3 regions of the Martelella endophytica genome follow, and region 1 is predicted to be linked to each of the others. Evidence: predicted binding sites of a transcription regulator. Region 1 holds the regulator's gene; each other region holds the start of a gene.
The links. The regulator LexA, encoded in region 1, represses DNA repair genes until DNA is damaged. The targets are predictions, from matches to a motif close to TGTTCNNNNTGTGTTCNG.
Positions count from the first base shown of each region.

Region 2: the regulator LexA is predicted to act here: its motif matches at 1,915-1,932, upstream of TM49_RS19445 (DNA recombination protein RmuC).
Region 3: the regulator LexA is predicted to act here: its motif matches at 2,923-2,940, upstream of recA (recombinase RecA).

Region 1 covers NZ_CP010803.1:3,276,468-3,284,567, reverse strand. The annotation lists gene TM49_RS15000 (Nramp family divalent metal transporter) at 1-192, shown strand, start outside; gene murI (glutamate racemase) at 195-1,001, opposite strand; gene TM49_RS14990 (RNA methyltransferase) at 994-1,776, opposite strand; gene TM49_RS14985 (DUF982 domain-containing protein) at 2,063-2,380, shown strand; gene lexA (transcriptional repressor LexA) at 2,561-3,271, shown strand; gene TM49_RS14975 (ComEC/Rec2 family competence protein) at 3,225-5,678, opposite strand; gene gltA (citrate synthase) at 6,027-7,313, shown strand; gene lpxB (lipid-A-disaccharide synthase) at 7,387-8,100, opposite strand, start outside.
Region 2 covers NZ_CP010803.1:4,200,648-4,208,747, forward strand. The annotation lists gene truA (tRNA pseudouridine(38-40) synthase TruA) at 1-359, opposite strand, end outside; gene fmt (methionyl-tRNA formyltransferase) at 359-1,297, opposite strand; gene def (peptide deformylase) at 1,319-1,834, opposite strand; gene TM49_RS19445 (DNA recombination protein RmuC) at 1,980-3,146, shown strand; gene TM49_RS19450 (ribokinase) at 3,229-4,128, shown strand; gene TM49_RS19455 (nucleoside hydrolase) at 4,125-5,066, opposite strand; gene TM49_RS19460 (Hsp20 family protein) at 5,200-5,601, shown strand; gene TM49_RS19465 (BQ00720 family protein) at 5,653-5,907, shown strand; gene trmB (tRNA (guanine(46)-N(7))-methyltransferase TrmB) at 5,911-6,612, opposite strand; gene metK (methionine adenosyltransferase) at 6,623-7,861, opposite strand; gene TM49_RS19480 (helix-turn-helix domain-containing protein) at 8,041-8,100, opposite strand, start outside.
Region 3 covers NZ_CP010803.1:3,709,302-3,717,401, reverse strand. The annotation lists gene alaS (alanine--tRNA ligase) at 1-1,612, opposite strand, end outside; gene recA (recombinase RecA) at 1,776-2,867, opposite strand; gene TM49_RS17060 (SulP family inorganic anion transporter) at 3,055-4,707, opposite strand; gene TM49_RS17055 (AraC family transcriptional regulator) at 4,876-5,724, shown strand; gene TM49_RS17050 (SDR family NAD(P)-dependent oxidoreductase) at 5,773-6,513, opposite strand; gene TM49_RS17045 (LysR family transcriptional regulator) at 6,713-7,606, shown strand; gene TM49_RS17040 (MurR/RpiR family transcriptional regulator) at 7,611-8,100, opposite strand, start outside.

The DNA of each region.
Region 1 (8,100 bases):
ATCCTGTCGATCGCGCTCCCCGTGCCGATGATTTCGCTGGTGATCTTTACCCGCAGCCGCAAGGTGATGGGCGAATTCGCCAATGGCCGTCTCATTGGTGCGCTCGCCATCATCGGTGCAGCCGCCGTTCTTTCGCTGAACCTGGTGCTGCTCGCCCAGACCTTCGGCGTGCCGATCCCCGGCCTCGACTGAGGCTAGGCAGGCGGGGCGACGGAAAGGCCGAAGCCCTGCATCAGCCGTTTCATCGCCGGGCTGGCATTGCCCGTGAAGACGGCGAAATCCGGATTGGGGCCGCTGATGGCATCTGCGCCGCCATGCCGGCCGATCACCCGCCGGGCCTGCAGGGCAATTGCCTCTGCCGGGTTGATCCAGTCCACCGGCCACGGCGCGAGCTTGCGAAACCGGTTGGCAAGGAAAGGATAGTGAGTGCAGGCGAGCACGACGATGTCGGTGCGCCGCCCCTCCTCCTCGACGAAGCACGGCGCAATCTCGTCCCACAATGCCTTGTCTGAAACCTCGATGCCGCAGATATAGTCCTCGGCAAGTGCGGCCAGATAGCGGGAGCCGACAAGCCGGGCGTGGCAATGGCTGGCGAAGCTTTCGATCAGCGTCCGGGTGTAATCGCGCTTGACGGTGACCGGCGTAGCCAGAACCGAGATCAGACCGGACACGGTGCGTTCGGCGGCCGGCTTGATGGCGGGAACCGTCCCGACGAAATCCATCTCGGTGAACCGCGCCCGCAATGCAGCGCCCGCAAGCGTGAACGCGGTATTGCAGGCGATGATGACGCAGACGGGCCGTATATCCTCGATCAGCCGTTCGAAAAGCGCAAGGATGTGCGCCAACAGCGCCTCCTCGTCCCAGTCGCCATAGGGGAAGGCCGCGGTGTCGGCAACGTAGACGAAGCGGCGCTCCGGCATCAGCATCCGCGCCTCGCGCAGCACGGTGAGCCCGCCAATGCCCGAATCGAACACCAGGACCGGGCCGGCAGCCTCAGTCATTGTCGTCGTTCTCCTTGCGCCGGTAGCGATCAAACGAGGAGATAACACCCCTTAGAACATGGATTTCCTGCAGGCTCATGGCTCGGCGCGTGAAGACTGAGCGGAGGTTCTCGATCATGCGCGGTCGCTTGTCGGCAGGGCGGAAATAACCGCGCGCATCCAAGGCATCCTCAAGGTGGCCGAAGAAGCCGAACAGGTCCTCCTTGGTGGCCGGCGTCTGCTCGACCGCCTGGAACGGCGTCTCCGCCTCGTCCGCCATACCGGATTTCATCCATTCATAGGACATCAGCAGCACGGCCTGGGCAATGTTGAGCGATGCAAAGGCCGGATTGACCGGGAAAGTGACGATCTCGTCGGCAAGCGCCACCTCCTCATTGCTGAGCCCCCAGCGCTCACGCCCGAACAGGATGCCCGTCCGCTCGCCGGCGGTGAAACGCTGCCGCAGTGTGCGCGCGGCAACGGTCGGCCCACGCACAGGCTTGAAGCCGTCACGGCTTCGCGCCGTCGTCGCATAGACGAAGTTCAGGTCGGCGATCGCATCTTCGAGCCGGTCGAACACTCGGGCGCCGTCAATCACGTGATCGGCCTTGGAGGCGGCGGCCCGCGCCGTCTCGCTCGGCCAGCCATCGCGCGGGTCGACAAGGCGGAGCTCCGCCAGTCCGAAATTGGCCATGGCGCGCGCCACCATGCCGATGTTCTCGCCAAGCTGCGGATTGACCAGAATGACCACCGGTCCTTCGGCAATCATGGTGCGCTCCGAATTCGTTCCTGCCATCGTCTCTTCTTCATTCTCCGGAAAAGAGGCTCGCAACCTGATGGTTTCTGCACCATTTGCCGACGAACCTGACTGACCGACTGATTAGGGCGTCGGCGTCGCCAAATCAATCCGGCGCGATGGAACTTCTGCCGAATCGCGCCCGGAAGTGCGCCGCCAGCCGCTGGTGCTGATCGTGAACCCGGCTCCCTCAATAAAGCACTCGGCGGCGGGAACAAAACTGCCTCGCAGGCAGTTCCCCTATCATAAATCGATGCCCTTCCCGACCAAGACAAGGATATCCACCATGACCCGTCTCATCGCCTTTTGGACGTCCCCGGTTCACATTCGCGCCAAGGATGGCCACACCCTCACGATCGAAGGCCCTAGCCATGCTGAGGATGTTCTCAAGAGCAGATGGCCGGTCAAACAGGGTCCGCACTTCGAAAACGCCCTTGAGCTTTGCGTGCGCGCTGGTGAGCAGCCCGGCCATCTGGGCCAGGCCCGCGATGCATTTGTCGCGGCCGCTCTCGAAGCCGGCATGCTGCAGACGTCGCGGAAGCAGACGCTCAAGACGATGGCCAGAAAATTGAATCTCGGCCTCCCTTCAGCCGCCAGCGCCTGAGCTCACAACGCTGGAAATTTGCACCGAATGTGCGCCGCCGAAAGCCAATGCTTTCGGCGTCGGTTTTGTATGACTATCCCGAACACGGATGCCACAGCGCACTCTTGCGGAACATGTTAAGAACATATATAGTTCGTTCTGTATTTGTTTCTTATACTATGGGTTGCGAAAGGGTGCGGGATGCTGACGCGTAAACAACAGGAACTCCTGTTCTTCATTCACGAGCGAATGAAGGAGTCCGGAATTCCCCCTTCCTTCGACGAGATGAAGGAGGCGCTTGATCTTGCTTCCAAATCCGGCATCCATCGGCTGATTACGGCTCTTGAGGAACGCGGCTTCATCCGCCGCCTGCCAAACAGGGCCCGAGCGCTGGAAATCCTGCGCATGCCGGACAGTTTCGTCGCCCAGCAGCCGCCGCGCCGCGGCTTCTCCCCCAGTGTCATCGAAGGCAGTCTCGGCAAGAAGGCAGAGGTCGCCGCGCCCAAGGCTGTGAGCAGCGACAGCGGCTCCACCGAAGTTCCGGTGATGGGCCGGATCGCGGCCGGTGTGCCGATTTCGGCCATCCAGGAAAACACCCATAACATGGCCGTTCCGGCCGACATGCTGGGCGCAGGTGAGCATTACGCGCTGGAAGTCCAGGGTGATTCGATGATCGAGGCCGGGATATTCGACGGCGACACCGTGATCATCCGCAACATCAACACGGCGGCTCCAGGCGATATCGTCGTTGCACTCGTCAATGACGAAGAGGCGACGCTGAAGCGCTTCCGCCGCAAGGGCGCATCGATCGCGCTCGAGGCTGCAAACCCGGCTTACGAGACCCGCATCTTCGCCGCCGATCAGGTCAAGGTTCAGGGCAAGCTGGTCGGCCTGATTCGTCGCTACCACTGATCACCAGCCTTTCCGGCAAGGCGATCGGCGACCTGAAGTCGCCGCTTCGCCAGTCGTAGAGACGGTGGCGGCTCCATTCTCGTGCAAGCGTCGTGACCGAGGGTGCTATGGTGACGACGGTGCATGCGTGTTTTCTCGCCCCCTCCCCCGATAGCGGCCTGACCGTGGTGATCCCGTCGTGAACCTCGGCCTTTTCCGATAAGCCGAAAGCCGGTGCCAGCGTGAAGACGATGGCACCGGCCTCGCGTCGCATTTGCGGGGTGACCAGAAAACGGCCGCTTCGGCAGGTTTGGTAGCCGGTACGATAGAGGCTGATCACGATATCGCCGACGTCGCAGGCAAGGCCGACGAGGGCTGGATGCAGCGCCTGGACCACGACAAGGCCGTCCGGTGCAGCCACACACCATAGATCTTTCTTGCAGTAAAACCGGTCAGGCGTCAGCAATGCCTCGCTGACCAGGCCGGCAAGTTCGGCGCGCCCGCGACGCCAGGCAGCGTTATCGTCCAGACGTGCGCGGCGATCGGTGGCGTCAATGAAGGGCTCGCCGGGTTCGACCATGATTGGCGGAACGGTTTCTTCAAGCGCGAGCGCGGTCTGCCATTGCTCGTAGATGAAGGCGGGCGGCCGTTTGTCGCTGACGGCAGCGCTGGTGTTCCTCACGATGGCGACGAGATCACCATCTTCGGAGACGAGGATGCGGACCGCGCTGTGATCGCCAGCCCGGGCGAAAAGCCCGAATGCCAGCAGCATCGGCACGACCCCGACATAGCGCAGGCGCGTGCGCAGGAGCACGAAGGGCACGAAACCGGCGGTGAACAGAAGCAGGAAACCCGCCGGCGCCTTGCCCGTGGAAAATGCCCCGCCGAGCTGTTTCACCCAGTGGGCGGTGGCCATCACCCAATCGAGCCCTGCCCCCATGACATGAAGGAACGGCCCGTGCAGGCCAAGCGGCATCGTCAGCATCGCGGCAAGCCCAGCCGGCATCACGATAAAAGTGATCACCGGCATCGCCAGAAGATTGCCCAACAGGCCATAACCGGCAACGCGCTGGAAATGCGCTATGGCGAAGGGCGCGGTCGAAAGCCCCCCAATCAGCGCGGTCAGCACGATGCCGGCGGCAAACAGGAACAGGATGCGGATCACGCCGTTGCGCCGCGACTCGGCATGACGCCGGGAGCCCGAGCGTTGCCAGAGGCTGTACCCCGCGATCAACGCCGCCGTGGCGGCAAACGACATCTGCATGCCGGGACCCGAGGCCTCAGAGGGCGACAGCGCCAGAATGACGAGCGCCGAGACCGCAACATTGCGCAGGCTGATCGCCGGACGGTCAAACAGCGCGGCAATCAGCATGATCGCGAGCATCAGGAAGGCGCGCTGGGCGGAGACCTGCATGCCGGACACGAGAAGATAGAAGAACGCCGCCGCCAGCGCGGCGATGGCCGCCACCTTTTTGGTCGCGAACGCCTCGGCGCCGTGCACGGAAAGCGCCAGCAGCAACCGAAGGCTTGTGAAGAAGATGCCGGCGGCGAGCGCCATATGCAGTCCGGAGATGGCGATGACATGGGCAAGGCCGGCGTTGCGCAGCGCGTCGAGCGTTTCGGCCCCCATTGCCCTCCGTTCGCCGGTGATGATGGCATTGGCAAACGCACCGGATTCGCCCGGCAGCACAGCACGGATCCGGGCAGCAATCGCCTCGCGCAATTCCGCGATCGCAAGCATGACCGCCCCCGGCTTCGGCGCGTTTGCGGCCATCGCCGCCGGCTCCGGCGGACCATAGAAATAGCCGATCGCGCCGATGCCATCGAAATAGGAGAGGAAGCCGAAGTCGACGAGGCCGGGCAGCGCCGGTGCGGATGGTGGCGACAGGCGGGCAAGGCCGGAAATGCCGCCGCCGACCGCAACCGGCGGCTTGTTCCCACGCGCCACAAGCGCCACCCGCTGCGGCGGGCGGTGGATGACGGGATCGTCCGTCGCTGAAACATCGACGACGTAGCGCCAGCCGGAGGTCGTCTTCTCGCGCTCGGCGACAATGCCGGTGACGTGGGTTACCACCGGCGAATCCAGCATCACCGTCGAAAGCCGGTCGGTCTGCAGCGCGGCAAAGAGCGCGCCGGCGAAGAACAGGGCGCAGGCAGCCGTGGTGAGACGGATCAGCGCGCGCGCGTGTCGCAGCAAGACTGCGGCAATGATGAAGAGCGTGCCATAGAGCATCAATGCCCAGAAAGCGGGCGCCTCGGCTCGCGAGAACCACCAGATTGCCCCCGCTGCAATCGCGACCGGCGCAAGCAGAAAGGCGCGGCCAAAGGCGAGTTCCTCTTCCATGAGCCGCGTCAGATTGCCGCGGGCAGTGCCCAGGAACCGCTCGGGCGCTGCGGCTGCATCGTCTCCCGACGTCGGCGTTTTCAACCTGCTTCGGAGCAGCCGGAGGCGCCGCAACGCGCTGCCGCTTCGCGCCCTCTGCCGCCTGCCGGCGGTTCCTGCTGCATTATCCTCCACTTTCACCGGCCACGCCCCATGCAACCCTGAGTATCGTGGAACGGTTGTAGAGGGAATGCAATCGCCGCCGCTTGAAAGTGGTGCAGAATTTCCTTTCCACGCGGCCAAAAAACTTGCTAAACGCAGGTATCAACATTCGACCGCATCGCAACAACGCCCATTCTGCGGCTTGGCAGCGGCGCGTCGATCCTATACCAAGTTGTTAAAATTCATGAATACTCAATCAAGCGTCTCGCGCCTGAACATTTGGAGGACAGCATGACGGAACAAGGCAAACTCACGCTCGACGGCAAAGAACTCGAGCTGAAAGTCGAAGCAGGCACCTTCGGTCCCAAGGTGCTCGACATTGCCTCACTTTACAAAGAGTCGGGCATGTTCACCTATGACCCCGGCTTCACCTCGACGGCATCGTGCAAGTCGAAGATCACTTTCATCGACGGCGACCAGGGCATCCTCCTGCATCGCGGCTATCCGATCGACCAGCTTGCCGAAAACGCAAGCTTCCTGGAAACCTGCTACCTGCTTCTGTTCGGCGAACTGCCGACGGCGACGCAACTCAAGGATTTCGATACCCGCGTTACCCGCCACACGATGATCCACGAGCAGCTGACGCGGCTCTTCACCGGCTTCCGCCGTGATGCCCACCCGATGGCGATCCTCTGTGGCGCAGTCGGTGCAATGTCGGCCTTCTATCACGACTCGATCGACATCTCCGATCCCTACAAGCGCGAGATTGCCAGCGTTCGCATGATCGCCAAGATCCCGACGATCGCGGCCATGGCCTACAAGTATCATGTCGGCGAGCCCTTCGTTTACCCGCGCAACGATCTCGATTATGCGGCCAACTTCCTGCACATGTGCTTCGCCACGCCGTGCGAGGAATACAAGGTCAATCCGATCCTGGCCCGCGCGCTGGACCGCATCTTCATCCTGCACGCCGACCACGAGCAGAACGCCTCGACCTCGACCGTTCGCCTCGCAGGCTCATCGGGTGCCAATCCTTTCGCCTGCATTGCTGCCGGCATCGCCTGCCTCTGGGGCCCCGCCCATGGCGGCGCCAACGAGGCCGCACTCAACATGCTGCAGGAAATCGGCTCGGTTGACCGCATTCCGGAATATATCGCCCGCGCCAAGGACCGCGACGATCCGTTCCGCCTGATGGGCTTTGGCCACCGCGTCTACAAGAACTACGACCCGCGTGCCAAGATCATGCAGAAGACCTGCCACGAGGTTCTCGGCGAACTCGGAATCAAGGACGATCCGCTCCTCGACGTCGCCATGGAACTCGAGAGGATCGCGCTCACCGACGAGTACTTCATCGAGAAGAAGCTCTACCCGAACATCGACTTCTATTCGGGCATCACCCTGAAGGCGCTGGGCTTCCCCACGACGATGTTCACTGTTCTCTTCGCGCTCGCCCGCACCGTCGGCTGGATTGCCCAGTGGAACGAGATGATCGAGGATCCGGAACAGCGCATCGGCCGTCCGCGCCAGCTCTACACCGGCGCCGACCATCGCGACTTCGTGCCGGTTGCCGAACGCTGAGCAATCACTGCACACAGAACAGGAAAGGGCCGGTCATTCGCCGGCCCTTTTTGCATTCAGACTTTGTCGTGGTTCAGCGCGAAAGCACATCGAGCACCACCTGAGCGGCCTTGCGCCCCGGCGGAACGTCGGTCTGCATCAGATCCCAGACGCGATCAAAGCCCTCGACCATGGCGCGGCGCTGCAGCGTGTCGGCGCTCAGCAACTCAAGCCAGCGGGCAAGCGCGCCGGCGCGCATCGTGTCATTGAAATATTCGGGCACCAGCGGCGCATCGGCGATGATGTTCGGCAGCGAGGCTGACCAGATGGTGATCTTCTTCAGCATGAACCGCCCGATGAAATCGGCCTTGTAGGCCGAAACCGCAGGAACGCCGCTGAGTGCCAGTTCGAGCACCACCGTGCCGGAGGCGGCAACCGCCGCATGGGCCTCGCCGAAGGCTCGCCACTTGCCCTCTTCGCCAAGCACGATCTCCGGTTTCACCGGCCAGTCGGCGATCGCAGCCCGGATATCCGCCTCGCGATGACGCACCGTCGGCATCAGGAAGCGCACATCGGCATTGCGCGCGGCGAAAATTTCGGCGACTTCGCGAAAAACCGGCGCAAGAGAGCGGATTTCACCGGCGCGCGAGCCCGGCAGCAGCAGGATGGTCGCCCGCTCGCCGGGCTCTGGCAGTGATCGATGGTTGCGCGCGGCCTGAACGCCCGGCACCTCGGTCAGGCGATGGCCGACGAACGTGGTCGGCGGACCGCCGAGACGCTCCATTGCCGCCGGCTCGAAAGGCAGCAC
Region 2 (8,100 bases), 920 kb from region 1:
CGGTTCAGGATGCGATAGAGGTAATGCCGTTTCAGCGCCGAGAACCGGGCATCGAAATCATCGGCCACCACCGCGACGTCGACCACGGCGATCCGTTCCCTGGCGAGCCGCAGATGCGCATTCAGCGCATTCAGCAGCGTGAACGGCGTCCATTCGCGGGCAAGATCGAGGTGCACGACCTGACCTTCGGCATGGACGCCCGAATCGGTTCGTCCCGCGCCCTTGATCGTCACTTTCTCGCCGGCAATGCGAAAGGCGGCGGCTTCCAGCCCGCCCTGCACCGAACGGCCATTGTCCTGCCGCTGCCAGCCGACATAATCCGTGCCGTCATATTCGACCGTCATCCGGTAGCGTGGCATCAGACAAGCACCGTGCCTGCGGGAAGCGGCGTGCCGCGCAGGAAATCGTCGGCGTCGAGCGCCTTGCCGCCGGCCTTCTGCAGCTTCAGGAGCCGCACGGCGCCACTTGCGCAGGCGATCGTCACACCGGGGCCTTCAAGCACCGTTCCTGCCCGCCCCTCGCCTTCGCCGAGCGCGCTTTCCAGCACCTTGACCCGATCCAGCCCGCGGCCGGTCGGCACCTCGGTCCAGGCACCCGGAAAGGGCGCAAGGCCGCGTATGTGGTTGTGAACCTCTTTGGCGGGGCGGCTGAAATCGATCCGGGTCTCGGACTTCTCGATCTTCTTCGCGTAGGTCACGCCCTCTTCCGCCTGGGGCGTCAGGGGCAGGTCGCCGGCCTCAAGCCGCACCATAGCCTCGGCCATCAGCCTCGCGCCGACATGCATCATCCGATCATGCAGTTCGCCGGCGGTCATGTTCTCGCCGATCGCGACCCGTTCAGAGAGCGCCACGGGGCCGGTATCGAGGCCCTTTTCCATGCGCATCACCATCATGCCGGTTTCAGCATCGCCTGCCATGATCGCGCGCTGCAGTGGCGCCGCACCGCGCCAGCGCGGCAGCAGCGAGGCATGGCCATTATAGGCACCAAGACGGGCGCCGGTGAGGATTGCCTCCGGCAGAAGCAGGCCGTAGGCGACGACGACCGCGACATCCGCGTCGAGCACGCGGAAGGTCGCACGGTCTTCCTCCTCGCGGAAATTGAGTGGCGTGCGGACCGGGATGCCAAGCAGTTCTGCGGCCTGATGGACCGGCGACTTGACCTCTTCAAGCCCGCGCCGACCGGCAGCGCGCGGCGGCTGGGTATAGACCGCCGCAATTTCGTGACCGGCTTCCGCCAGCGCCCTCAGCGTCGGAACCGAAAACGCCGGCGTTCCCATGAAAATGATCCTGAGCGCCATGTTCCGTCCTTTCGCGGCCGGTCAAAGCTTGTGCTTTGCGACCTTGCTGAATTTCTTGATCACCCGCTCGCGCTTCAGCCGCGACAAGTAATCGATGAACAGGGCGCCATCGAGATGGTCGATCTCGTGCTGAAGGCAGGTGGCGAGCAGGCCATCGGCCTCGATTTCCTGCTGCTTTCCGGCAAGATCGGTGTAGCTGACGCGCACCGAAGCGGGTCGCTCGACCTCGGCATAGAATTCCGGGATCGACAGGCACCCTTCCTCGTAGACCGAGCGCTCGTCCGAGGAGGTCAGGATGGTGGGATTGATCACCACCAGAGGATCTTTCTCCTCGTCCTCCTTGTTGGAAACGTCGATCACCAGCATCCGGCGCGGTATGCCGACCTGGATCGCGGCAAGGCCGATGCCCGGAGCCTCGTACATGGTCTCCAGCATATCGTCGGCAAGTTTCTTCAGGTCGGCGTCAACGCGCTCGACGGGGGCGGAAACCTTGCGCAGCAAGGGGTCCGGCAAAATGATGAGTGGCATGGTCGTCATGGGCCTCAAATAGCGCAAACTTGTCGCCACGCAAATGGTTTCGTCGTTTTGCACGGTGGACTGAACGGGAAAGTTTTACGTGTTCACGTTTTGATCTTTTCTTTCGGTGAGCATCTGCTAGGCTGGCCACATGTGAGGGAATGCCATGAACAGCCTGTCCGAGTTGATCCTGACTGCCGATCCCATGGTCGTCGCGCTCGTTGCCTGCGTGCTCGTGCTGCTCGGGGTGCTCGCCTTCGCGCTCAGGCGCGGCGGGGGAAAGCGGGAGGATGTGCTCACCGATCAGCTGCAGAACCTCGTGCAGGCGCAGAGCGAGATGCAGGGGCGGATGGCGACCATGGCCGAACTCTTCGGCAGCCGCCAGTCGGAGCTCAATGCCGCGCTCGGCTCCAGGCTCGACGGCCTCAGCCAGCGCATTGGCTCGACGCTGCACCAGCAGCACCAGACCACGCATGAAAACCTCCGGCGACTGCAGGAGCGGCTCGCCGTCATCGATGCCGCGCAGAACAACATCCAGTCGCTGGCAAAGGACGTCGTCGGCCTTCAGGCGATCCTCTCCAACAAGCAGACCCGCGGCGCCTTCGGCCAGGGACGCATGGAGACGATCATTGCAGACGCCCTGCCCTCCGGCAGCTATCATTTTCAGGCGACGCTTGGAAACGGCACCCGCCCCGATTGCCTGATCGACATGCCGAACGGCGCCCCGCCGCTGGTCATCGATGCCAAGTTTCCGCTGGAAGCGTGGAATGCGCTGCGCGACAGCGCAAGCGACGAGGAGGCCCGCGCCGCAAAGCAGCGCTTCCGCCGCGATTTTGATACCCATATCCGCGACATCGCCGGCAAATACCTCATACCCGGTGAGACGCAGGACACCGCCTTCCTGTTCGTCCCCTCCGAATCGATCTTCGCCGACATTCACGAGCAACACGAGGCGATCATCCAGCGCGCGCACGCCCGCCGCGTCGTGATCGTCTCGCCGACCCTGCTGCTGCTCTCGATCCAGGTCGTGCAGGCGGTGATGAAGGATCAGCGCATGCGCGAGCAGGCCCATCTGATCCAGGGCGAAGTCGCGCATCTCATGGGCGACCTGACACGTCTGAACGAACGGGTGGAAAAGCTCGCCGGGCATTTCTCACAGGCCCGTCAGGACGTCGAGCAGATCCGCGTTTCGACAGGCAAGATCGCCCGGCGCGGCGAACGTATCGGCGCGCTTGAATTCGAGGTGAAGGAGCCCGCAGTGACGGAAGAGGAGCGGCCGCTGTCGCCTTCGGACCTCGGCCGCATGAAACTCAGGATCGTCGACGAGGACTGATTGTCATCATCGCCCGCCTCCCATAAAACATCCCGATCGGCCCTGAGCGCTGGCGGCGGGCCTATAAATTCGGGAGAACACCATGATCACGGTCTTCGGTTCCATCAACATGGACCTCATCGCCACGACGAAACGCCTGCCGGAACCGGGCGAGACCGTGACGGGGACATCCTTCGCGACCGCGCCGGGCGGCAAGGGCGCGAACCAGGCTCTCGCAGCGCGCCGGGCTGGCTCCCGCGTCGCAATGGCCGGCGCCGTCGGCACCGATGAATTCGCTGGGCCGGCAACGGCGCTTCTTGACGCTGCCGGCGTCGATCTCTCCGCGCTGAAGACAACCGATGGCCCGACGGGGACCGCCATGATCCTCGTCGGCGGCGATGGCGAGAACGTCATCGTCATCAATGCCGCCGCCAACGGCACGCTCGATGAAGCGGACGCCAGGGCCGCCGTCGACAGCATGGCGGCCGGCGATATCCTGATGCTGCAGCTCGAAATCCCTGCCCCCGCCATTCGCACAGCACTCGAGGCCGCGCGGGCGAAGGGTGTCAGAACCGTGCTCAACACCGCGCCGCTCACCGACGAAGCCGCCGAACTCAGCCTGCTCGCCGATATCGTGATTGCCAACGAGACGGAATTCGAGCGCCTCGTCGGTGCCAACGAACTCGGCGACGCGGGCCGTGCCGCGATGCTGAAGACCCGCCATGATGAGACCGGCCAGACGATGGTCATCACGCTCGGTGGCGATGGCGTCATCGCCGTGCACGAAGGCGCCTTCCACAAGATCGACAGCCTGAAGATCGAGCCCATCGACACGGTCGGCGCCGGCGACACCTTCTGCGGTTATCTGGCAAGCGGCCTCGACCGCGGCCTTGCCTTCGAGGAGGCGGCCCGCCAGGCGGCGGTGGCCGGCGCGCTTGCCTGCCTCAAGCCCGGCGCCCAGCCGTCCATTCCGGTGATCGCCGAGGTCGAGGCGAGACTTTAAAGTCTCGCCAGGCGCTCGGTCAGAAGCGCGAAGAAGCCGTCGGCATCGGCCTTGCCGATGACCATGGCGTTCTGCTTGCGCTCCGTCACACGCCACCAGTCGATCACGGTCTCGCCGAGCGTCAGCTCCGAGGCGGTCTCGATCTCGACATTGCACATCCGGCCGGAGAAAAGTTCTGGCCGGATGAGGTAGGCCGTCACCGAGGGATCATGCAGCGGGCCGCCATCGGAGCCGTATTTCTCGATATCGAAGCGCTCGTAGTAGCGCAGCATCGCCGCCATCGCCTGCGCCGCGGGCCGGCCGATCGCATCGATGCGCTCGACCCGCTCCTTGAGGCAGAGAAGCTGGTGGGTGACGTCGAGGGGCATCATCACGATCGGAATGCCAGCGCCGAAGACCGCCTTTGCCGCCTCCGGGTCGACATAGATGTTGAACTCGGCCGAGGGTGTGATGTTGCCGCCCTCGAAATAGCCCCCGCCCATCAGCACGATCTCCTGGACGCGCGCCACGATATCCGGCGCCTTCTCGAAGGCGGTCGCGAGATTGGTGAGCGGCCCCAGCGCGCAGAGCGTCACGGTCTTTTCCGGCTCGGTCCGCAAGGTTTCGATGAGGAAGTCGACGGCGTGCGCATCCTGCAGCGGCATGGTCGGCTCCGGCAGGTCGGGGCCATCGAGGCCGGTCTTGCCGTGAACATGTTCGGCGGTCACAAGGTCCCGATTCATCGGCTTGTCGCAGCCGGCAAAGACGCGGATGTCGGGGCGGCCGGCCAGTTCGCAGACGATGCGGGCGTTGCGCTTGGTCAGCGCCAGCGGCACATTGCCGGCCACCGCCGTGATGCCCAGCACCTCGATCTCTTCCGGGCTCGCCAGCGCCAGCAGGATGGCGGCGGCGTCGTCCTGTCCGGGGTCGGTGTCGATGATGATCTTGCGGGCGGCCATGCGTCTTCTCCTGTAGCGGGCACCAGTCTGGAATGTGAGCACTGCAGCCTGGACATTCACTTGTCAAGCAAGCCAGCCCTTGCGATCACGGCCATGACCGGCCATATGGAAAGGGCAAGCCCGGAGCCGAGCCATGCCGAGAATTGATCTGAGGATCGACCCGCATTACCTGGAAAATGCCGCGCGCGATGGCCTGAAGGGCGGAGCCGGCTATCCGCCTTTCGACGTCTGCTGGTTCCCGGATGAGCCGGATGGCGTTTTCCTGCGCATCACGCTCGCCGTTGCGGGCTTCGCCGAGGACGAACTCGACGTCGTGGCCGAAAACAGCGTACTTTTCGTCAGCGGCCTGCAGGAAGAGCGGGCCGAGGGCGAGTTTCTCTATCGCGGCATCGCCGGCCGGCAGTTTCGCCGCCAGTTCACCCTTGCCGACGGCATGGATGTCGTCGGCGCCAGCCTCGAACGCGGCCTTCTGGAAATCGATATCGCCCGCAGGCCGAAAGAGGTACGGAAAATTAATATTTCCGTTTCAGACTAGCCTTCAAAGACTGGCCGCGCCCGCGGCCGCCCAAGGTCAGGAAAGGCATCCATGAAAACCCCGAGCGCGAACTTCGCCCGTGAAGCCGAACAGCTAGCCGCCTTCGGCGCCGGCAACCTTGGCTATTTCCGCGCATTCGAGCGCGAGGAGGCCCTGAAGCGCTTCCCCGAGGCCGAGCTGAAATCCGCCGAGACGCTCTGGGCCCTGTTTGCCGCTGACGGCACGCTGCTGCTTCTGACCGAAAACCGCACCAGCATCTTCTTCAAGGCGATGGAAGACGAACTCACCACCGTCACGCTGCACTGAGACTTACGGCAATCGACGGAAGGTGAGATAGGCGCTGCCGCGCCCCTCGCGCCGGGCCTTCGCCTCGTAGCGCGTGCTGGGCCAGCCGGCAAACGGCGTCAGCCAGTCCTGCGCTTGCCGTGCCGTCCAGGCGAAGCCGCCATGGCTGCGGCAATGCAACAGCGTCCAGTTGACATAAGTATCGATGTCCGAGGCAAAGCAGAACAGCCCGCCCGGCTTCAGCACACGGTGGAAGCGGGCGAGATTGGCCTGAGAGACGAACCGCCGTTTCCAGTGTTTCCGCTTCGGCCAGGGGTCGGGATAAAGAAGATCGATCTGATCGAGCGAGCCATCGGGCAGCCAGTCGAGGATGTCGACAGCATCGTCATCGTAAAGCCGGAGATTGCCTGGCGGATCCACCTCGACCTCGCCCAGGAGCTTGGCCATCGAATTGACGAAGGGTTCGATGCCGATGAATCCGGTCGCGGGGTTTTCCCGCACCCGGTGCATCAGATGCTCGCCGCCACCGAAGCCGATCTCGAGGCGAAAATGTTCGACATCGGCGGCAAAAAGGGTGGCCAGCGCGGCTGGCCGAGGCGAAGCGGGATCGAGCGCAAGCCGAGGCAGCAACTCGGCGAGATTGCGCGCCTGCCGCTCGCGCAATGCCTTGCCTTTGCGCCTTCCGAAGAAAGCACGTCCCGTCTGGTTTCCGCTATCTGCGCTCACGAGCCTACCGTCAGTTCTTCAGCGCCTGCTTCAGCGGACGCACGAGGTCAAGCTTTTCCCAGGAGAACGAGCCGTCACGGCCAGCCTTGCGACCGAAATGGCCATAGGCGGAGGTCTTGGCGTAAATCGGCTTGTTGAGCGCCAGGTGGCGACGAATGCCGGAGGGCGAAAGGTCCATCACCTCGCGGATCGCCTTCTCGACGGCTTCCTCGGTGACCTTGCCGGTGCCGTGCAGATCGACATAGACGGCGAGCGGCTGCGAAACGCCGATGGCGTAGGCAAGCTGGATGGTGCACTTTTCGGCAAAGTTCGCGGCAACGACGTTCTTGGCGAGATAGCGCGCGGCATAGGCCGCGGAGCGATCGACCTTGGTCGTGTCCTTGCCGGAAAAGGCGCCGCCGCCATGGGGCGCTGCACCGCCATAGGTGTCGACGATGATCTTGCGGCCGGTAAGGCCGGCGTCGCCATCCGGCCCGCCGATCACGAACTTGCCCGTCGGGTTCACATACCAGACGCAATCATCGGCAATCGGCAGCTCGCCGAGAGCTTCGCGAACATAAGGTTCGACGACGCTGCGCACCTTCTTGGAATCCCAGCTCTCGTCGACATGCTGGGTCGAAAGCACGATGGAAACGACCTCGGATGCCTTGCCGTCCTTGTAACGCACGGTCACCTGGCTCTTGGCATCGGGGCCAAGCAGGGCAACCTCGCCCTCGCCGGCCTTGCGGGCCTCGGCCAGCGTCTGGAGAATGCGGTGGGCGTAATAGATCGGCGCCGGCATCAGCTCAGGTGTCTCGCGGCAGGCGAAACCGAACATGATGCCCTGATCGCCCGCGCCTTCGTCGCCCTGGCGATCGGATGCGTTATCAACGCCCTGCGCGATGTGGGCGGACTGGGCATGCAGAAGCACGTCGATGCGGGCCGTCTTCCAGTGGAAACCGTCCTGCTCGTAACCGATGTTGCGGATGGCGCGTCGGGCGGCAGATTTGAACCGCGACGGATTGACGATTTCCTTGCCGTTCTTGTCAAGCTTCATCAGGCTCGGCGGCAGGCGGACCTCACCGGCGATCACGACCCGGTTGGTGGTCGCCAGCGTCTCGCATGCGATGCGGACCGACCACGGGTCGACACCGGTCTTGACGGCCTCGCGATAGACGAGGTCGACGATTTCGTCGGAAATACGGTCACAGACCTTGTCGGGGTGGCCTTCGGAAACGGATTCGCTGGTAAACAGATAATTGCTGCGCATCGGGATTCCCCACATAGAAACTAGCCCGATTTGTTAGTCATTTCGCGGCGAGATGACAAGCGCACAACGATATAAATATACCTTTATGTCCAATCGCGAGGCATGCGGATGCGCGCAAGCAGAAGGCGGTTATGGCCGCCTTCCAGCGCTGCTAGGGACATTTTCTCGCAGACGGGTATCTATTCGGCTTCAGCAGCCAGCGTCTTGACGAGATCCACCAGCTTGCGGCGGACCTTGGG
Region 3 (8,100 bases), 430 kb from region 1:
CGACCACGGCATGGTGAACGAAGAGACCGCGGCCCTTCTTCTGGGTGTCGGTTACACGCAAGGTCGCCGTGTCGGTGGTGATGGTGCCGGTGTCGCCCATCTGGCCGCCGGATTCACCATAGAACGGCGTCTGGTTGACGATGACCGCGACTTCGTCGCCGGTGACAGCCGTATCGACGCTGCCGCCATCCTTCACGAGGGCGAGCGCAACGCCTTCGGCTTTTTCGGTTTCGTAACCGAGGAATTCCGTCGCCTCGAGTTTCTCGCCGAGTTCGAACCAGATCGTCTCGGTCGCCTTGTCGCCGGAACCGGCCCAATGGGCGCGGGCCTCGGCGCGCTGGCGCTGCATCGCATCCTGGAAGCCGCCGATGTCGACATGGATGCCGCGAGTGCGCAGAGCATCCTGGGTCAGGTCGAGCGGGAAGCCATAGGTGTCGTAGAGTTTGAATGCCGTCTCGCCGTCAAGGCTGTCCCCCTTCGAGAGGTCACGGCTGGCCTCGTCAAGAAGCGAGAGGCCGCGGTCGAGCGTCTTGCGGAAGCGCGACTCCTCAAGCTTCAGCGTTTCCGAAATCAGCGCCTCGGCGCGCTGCAGCTCCGGATAGGCACGGCCCATCTCGGAGACCAGCACCGGCAGCAGCTTGTAGATCACTGGCTCGCGTGCGCCGAGCAGCTCGGCATGGCGCATGGCGCGGCGCATGATCCGGCGCAGAACATAGCCGCGGCCCTCGTTCGACGGCAGCACGCCATCGGCGATCAGGAAGGCGGAGGAGCGCAGGTGATCGGCAATCACACGGTGGCTGGCGCGCTGATCGCCCTCGGCCTTTACGCCCGTCAGCTCGACCGAGGCGTCGATGAGCCGGCGGAACAGGTCGATGTCGTAATTGTCGTGCTTGCCCTGAAGCACGGCGGCAACGCGCTCGAGGCCCATGCCGGTATCGATCGATGGACGCGGCAGGTTTTCGCGCCGATCGGCGGAAATCTGCTCGTACTGCATGAAGACGAGGTTCCAGATTTCAATGAAGCGATCGCCATCCTCCTCCGGCGAGCCGGGCGGGCCGCCCCAGATATGGTCGCCATGGTCGAAGAAGATTTCGGAACAGGGGCCGCAGGGGCCGGTATCGCCCATCGACCAGAAATTGTCCGACGTCTTGATGCGGATGATGCGATCTTCCGGAAGGCCGGCAATCTTCTTCCACAGCTCGAACGCCTCGTCGTCCTCATGGTAGACGGTGGTCAGCAGGCGATCCTTTGGCAGGCCGAATTCCTTGGTGATCAGGTTCCAGGCATGGGTGATCGCCTCTTCCTTGAAGTAATCGCCGAAGGAGAAGTTACCCATCATCTCGAAGAAGGTGTGGTGGCGTGCGGTGTAGCCGACATTGTCGAGGTCGTTGTGCTTGCCGCCGGCGCGCACGCATTTCTGCGCGGTGGTGGCACGCGAATAGGGGCGGGTCTCAAGACCGGTAAAGACGTTCTTGAACGGTACCATGCCGGCATTGGTGAACATCAGCGTCGGGTCGTTATGGGGAACGAGCGGGCTCGAGGCTACGACCTCGTGGCCGTTCTTCTTGAAGAAGTCGAGAAAGGTCGACCGGATTTCATTCACGCCACTCATGCTGCGCCACACCCTTTGTCATCGCTGTCTGTTTCTGCGGCTTTTAACGATGCTGACTGCCCCTGTCCAGACAAGACAAACGGCGGCTCGTCAAAGCCGCCGCAAATCATTTCGGAGTGTGTGACCGGGGTCACGACCGCACAGGCTCAGGGCCCGCCGGAACTCAATCGTCGTTCGTGCCGGTCGAACCTTCGCCGTCGTCTTCGTCGTTGCCATCGAGAAGACCTTCGGCAAGAAGGCCGGCATTCTGGCGCAGCGCAAGTTCGATTTCGGAGGCGATCGCCTGGTTTTCCTTGAGGAACAGCTTGGCGTTCTCACGACCCTGGCCGAGACGTTGGCTGTTATAGGAGAACCAGGAGCCCGATTTCTCGACGATGCCGGCCTTGACGCCAAGGTCGACCAGTTCGCCGGTCTTGGAAACGCCCTCGCCATACATGATATCGAATTCGACCTGCTTGAAGGGCGGTGCCATCTTGTTCTTGACGACCTTGACGCGGGTCTGGTTGCCGACGATTTCGTCCCGGTCCTTGACCGAACCGATACGGCGGATGTCGAGACGGACGGAAGCATAGAACTTCAGCGCATTGCCGCCGGTGGTGGTTTCCGGCGAACCGAACATGACACCGATCTTCATGCGGATCTGGTTGATGAAGATGACGGTGGTGTTCGAACGCGAGATCGACGCGGTGAGCTTGCGCAGCGCCTGGCTCATCAGGCGGGCCTGCATGCCCGGCAGGCTGTCGCCCATTTCGCCCTCGATTTCGGCCCTGGGCGTCAATGCCGCCACCGAGTCGACGACGATCACATCAAGCGCGCCGGAGCGCACCAGCGTATCGGCGATCTCGAGCGCCTGTTCACCGGTATCGGGCTGGGAGATCAGAAGGTCGTTCAGGTCGACCCCAAGCTTGCGGGCATAGACAGGATCGAGCGCGTGCTCGGCATCGATGAAGCCGCAAATGCCGCCGCTCTTCTGGGCTTCGGCAACCGTCTGCAGGGCGAGCGTGGTCTTGCCGGAGCTTTCCGGCCCGTAAATCTCGATGATGCGCCCGCGCGGAAGACCGCCAATGCCAAGCGCGATGTCGAGGCCAAGCGAGCCGGTCGATACGGTTTCGATTTCGACGATGCTGTCCTGCCCGCCGAGCTTCATAATGGAGCCCTTGCCGAAGGAGCGTTCGATCTGGGAAAGTGCTGCTTCCAGCGCCTTGCTCTTGTTCACCGTTTTTTCCTCGACGAGTCGGAGTGAGTTCTGTGCCATCGACTTTATCCCTTGTTGCGCCCGCCGCCTAGGCGAGGTGAAGAACTGCCTTTTTTGTACTTCATTTGTTCCGTTCTTGCAACAAGGTTTTATCGTATTGTTATTGCTATGAAAAGTCTTTAATGTTCCGTTTTTGTCCGAATGTTTTCTGACATGTGGACGACGTGAAAGCCCTGTTTGGAGGGTCTCACGTCTCCTGTCTTTGCGGTGGGGCAGCCTTTGTGGCGGCGATCGCGGCCTCCAGGGTTTCGCAGTAGGTCACGCGACCTTCATCGATATGATGGCTCTCAAGTGTGGAGCGCACCTGCGGGGAAGCACCTGCGAAAAGTACACGAACATTGCCGCGGGTCGTCTTGCGAACGGTGCCATCGAGAACATTCGCGCCGGTGGAGTCGAGATAGGGCACGTCGGAAAGGTCGATGATATAGTTGCGGGCGCCGTCGGCGATACGGTCGAGCGCGGAGCCGACGGTCGCAGCCGCTCCGAAGAAGAAGGCGCCGGAGATGCGGTAGATCACGGTGTCGGGGTCGGTATTGACGATCGGCTGCTCGGCCTTCTCATGGTAATCGGCATAGGGGTTCACGGCGACATTCTTGCCCATGCGATCGATGAACAGCACGGCGCCAAGCGCAAGGCCTGCGACGATGCCCTCGGTGAGGTCGCGGAAGACGACCAGCAGCAGTGTCACGATCAGGATCACGGCGTCGCCCCGCGACGATCTCAGCAGCGTGCGGAAAGCGGCCTTTTCGACCATGGTCCAGGCGACGACCGCGAGCACGCCCGAAAGTGCGGCGAGCGGGATGTATCGGGCAAGCGGCGCGGCGACGATCATGAACACCAGCAGAAAGGCCGAATGCAGCATGCCGGAAAACGGGCTGGTCGCGCCGGCGCGCACATTGGTCGCGGTGCGGGCGATCGTGCCGGTCACGCAGATGCCGCCGAAAAGTGCGGAGGCGATGTTGGCAACGCCCTGGCCGATCAGCTCCATGTTGGAGCGATGCCGCCGGCCGGTCATGCCGTCGGCGACGACCGCTGAAAGCAGCGATTCGATCGAGCCGAGCAGGGCGAAGGCGAAGGCATCTGGCAGAACCGCGATGACTTTTTCGAGCGAGAAGGCGGGCAGGGCGGGCGCCTGCAGCCCGCGTGGCAGGCCGCCAAACTGGCTGCCGATGGTATCGACCGGAAGCTGCAGGGCAAATGATGCGAGGCTCGCAACGGCGACCGCGATCAGCATGCCCGGCCAGCCTGGCCGGATGCGCTTGAGGGCGATAATGATGGCGATGGTCACAAGTGCGAGCGACAGCGCGGCGACGTTCGTGGTGCCGGCATACTGCGCAAGATAGGCGATCTTCTCGGCGAAGGGGCCGGGTTCCTTGCCGGGCAGGTTGAGGCCGAAGATGGCCGAAAGCTGGCTGGCAAAGATGATGATGGCGATGCCGGCGGTAAAGCCGACGGTGACCGGATAGGGGATGAAACGGATATAGGCGCCGAGCTTCAGATAGCCGGCCGCGATCATGATCAGGCCGGAAAGCATGACGGCAATCAGCAGCCCGTCAATGCCGTTGCGCTCGACGGAGGCGGCCACCAGCACGATGAAGGCGCCGGCCGGCCCGCCGATCTGATGGCGGCTGCCGCCAAGCAGTGATACGAAAAAGCCACCGATGATCGCCGCGAAAAGCCCGCGGTCGGGCGAGACGCCGGAGGCGATCGCAATCGCCATCGATAACGGCAGCGCGACGATGGCGACGGTCAGGCCGGAGATCGCATCGGATCTGAGGCGAGAAAGCGAATATCCTTCCTGAAGGACGCTGATGGTCTTGGGAACGAGGCGGGTTGGCATGGCGGCGATACCTGGCGAGTGTGGGCAGCAATGGTCCGGGCATAACAGATGGATGGCATGCGGCAAGCGCCGCGCGCCGGAAGAAATGTCGCACCGGCCGCAAGTCAGCAAGATTTGTCAATCCGGCCCGTGCTTCAACGGGCTGCCAACAGGAGATGAGGTGACACGATGACAGCCGCTTTCGAAACCTATCAGCAACGCCTGATGCGTGTCAGCGATCATATCAATGCCCACCTCGATGATGAACTGGATTTTGCGACGTTGGCGGATATTGCGTGCCTTTCGCCATGGCACTGGCATCGCATCTATCGCGGTGTCTACGGCGAGACCATCCATGCGACGGTGAAACGACTCAGGCTTCACCGGGCGGCTGGCGAACTCGTCAATTCACGAGGGCCGATCGCCGACATTGCAGGACGTGCCGGCTATGGAAGCGTTGCCGCCTTCACGCGCCAGTTCAAGTCGACCTATGGCATGGCGCCGGCCGCTTACCGGCACGACGGGCGCCACACACGGTTCGACCTGCCGGCGTCGAAGGAGACACGTGACATGTATGATATCGAATTGCGCAACATGAAGGGTCGGGTGCTTGGCGGGGTGGCCCACCGCGGCTCTTATATGGAGGTCGACAAGGCCTTCGGACAGGCTGTCGGCCTGATGATGGCGAGTGGGAAATTCACCCCAGACATGCAGATGACGGGCGTCTATTTCGATGATCCGAGCATCGTCGCCGAAAAGGAACTGCGCTCCTTTGCCGGCCTCACAGTTCCGGCCGATGCCGATCTGCCGCAGGGTCTGGAGCGGTATGAAGCCCCGGCCGGGCTCTATGCCGTCCTGACCCACAAGGGCCCCTATGCCGAGCTTCACAAGGCCTATAGCTGGTTCTACGGAAGCTGGCTGCCGGTGAAGGGCCACGAACCCGGCGATGCGCCGCCGATGGAGGTCTACCTTAACAATCCGCGCGAGGTGGCGCCGGAGGCGCTGCTGACCGAAATCTGCGTTCCGCTGAAAGGCTGAAGGCGTGGAAGAGCCGACCCCGGCCATGGATCGCGGGGCCGGATCCTGTCAGTCGGCCTTCGGGCGCATCGAGGCGCGCATCAGCGCCATGTATTCCTCTTCGGATGTCGAGCGGCGGGCATCGACCAGCGGCTTGATCTGCGAGGTTCCGAGATAACGCAGCCGGTCGGTTCCATCGGTGGCGGCCTCGAAGATCACTTCCGCGACATCGCGGCTCGTTGCACCGGCTCGGCTTTGCGATAGGGCGGCGAAGGTTGCCTTGGTGCGCTCCACGAAGGGCGCGTAGTCGTCCGGATAGTTGGCCGCAAAGTCTCCGACACCGGCGCGGGCGACGAAATTGGTGTCGTGCACGCCGCCGGGCTCGACCAGCTTCACCGTAATGCCGAGACCTTCCAGCTCATAAGTCAGCGCTTCGGAAAAGCCTTCCAGCGCGAATTTCGAGGCATTGTAGAGCGAGGTCAGCGGCAGGCCGAAGACGCCGGCGCCGGATGAAATGTTGACGATGACGCCGGAGCCGGCCTTGCGCATGTGCGGCAGGACTTCGCGCGTCAGGTCCATCACGCCGATGAGATTGACGGAGAGCTGGTCGTCGATCTCCGCCCGCGTGAGGCCCTCGAAGACGCCATAAAGGCCATAGCCCGCATTGTTGACCAGGACATCGATGGCGCCGAAACGTGCGATGGTCGCGGCGACGGCGGTTTCGATCGAGCCACGATCCTGAACGTCGAGACGCTCGACGGCGATGTTGGGATAGGCCGAGAAGTCGGGCGATTTTTCCGGCCGGCGCATCGTGGCGACGACGTTGAAGCCATGCTCGGCGAAGAGAACGCGGCGCCGAAGCCGCTGGAGCAGCCGGTGATAAGGACGGTTTTCGTCATGTCCTGTTCCTTTCGTTCGTTCGGACCTGTTGTCCGGCCACGAGATAGGTTAGGAGCGTTATGACGATAACTGGCACAATGCCGTATGCTCTATTGATGGAAACCGTATAATGTCCGGCATGACCCTTGGCGAACTCCAGGCGCTGGCGACGGTTGCCGAGCGCGCGAGCTTCCGCGCAGCCGCCGTAGAGCTCGATATCTCGCCGTCCTCCCTTAGCCACCAGATTTCCGCGCTGGAACGCCGCATCGGCGTCAGGCTGTTGAACCGCACGACACGCAGCGTCTCGGTCACTGCCGCCGGCGAGGCGTTTCTGGCACGGGTGCGGCCGGCTCTGAGGGATATCGATGATGCGGTATCGGAGGCAGCGCGCTTCCGCGACACGCCCTCCGGCTTGCTGCGCATCAACGCTTCGGAGGGCGGGGCAGAGCGGCTGATGCCTTTCGTCCTCGCCTTCATGAAGCGCTATCCGGATATCCGGATCGATCTCGTGAACGACGGCGGCTTCGTCGATATCGTCGCCGCCGGTTTCGACGCCGGGGTGCGGCTCGCCGAATCCGTCCCGAAGGGTATGATCGCGGTGCCCTTCGGCGGCCAGGAGCGCTTTGTCGTCGCGGCTTCGCCGGATTATCTGGCGCGCCATGGCACTCCGCAGAACCCCGAGGAGCTTAAGAGCCACGAATGCATTCGTGCGCGGCTTCCGGGCGGCGCGCTGATCGACTGGGAATTCGAGCGGGGCGGCGACATGCTGACCGTGCGGGTTGGCGGTCGTCTCATCGTCGGCGGTTCGCAACAGGCGGCAATGGCCGCCATGGACGGGCTCGGGGTCGCCTATGTCCATCAACCGGTTGCCGAAGATGGACTGAAGGCCGGACGCCTTATCGAGGTTCTTGGTGAATGGTGCCTGCCTTTCGGCGGTCTGTGCCTCTATTATCCCTCCAGCCGGCAGCCATCCGCCGCACTCAAGGCCTTCGTTGCCGCACTCCGCCGCTCGGGCCGGAACTGAAAGGCTATTTGTCGCCGCCGAGCTTCAGCGCGGATACCGCGTCACCACTATTGTCAATATAATCAGTGGCATCCGACTGACGCTGAATCAGGAGGATGAAGATGAAGTCGGTGAGCATCAGCTGCGCGTCACGTGCGGTGATGGCCGAAGAGCGGACGCGGTCTTCGTCGGCGATGGTGTAGAGGTTGACGTCGGAGACGCGGGCGACAGGGTTCTGTTGCGGGCCTGTGATGGAGATCACCGAGGCGCCGCGATCCTTCGCCAGTTCCGCGATCCGCACCGTCTCGATGCTGACGCCGGAGTGGGAAAGCGCGAACAGCACGTCGCCGGGCCTGGCCGCCGACACATTCGCCATCTGTACGTGGCTGTCGGAATCATGCAGCGCATAGCGGCCGAGCTTCTGCAGCTTGTAACCGAAGTCGCGCGCGACCAGTGAGGAGGCACCGACGCCGGCAATATGGATGCGGTTGGCATCAGCCGTCAGCTCCAGCGCA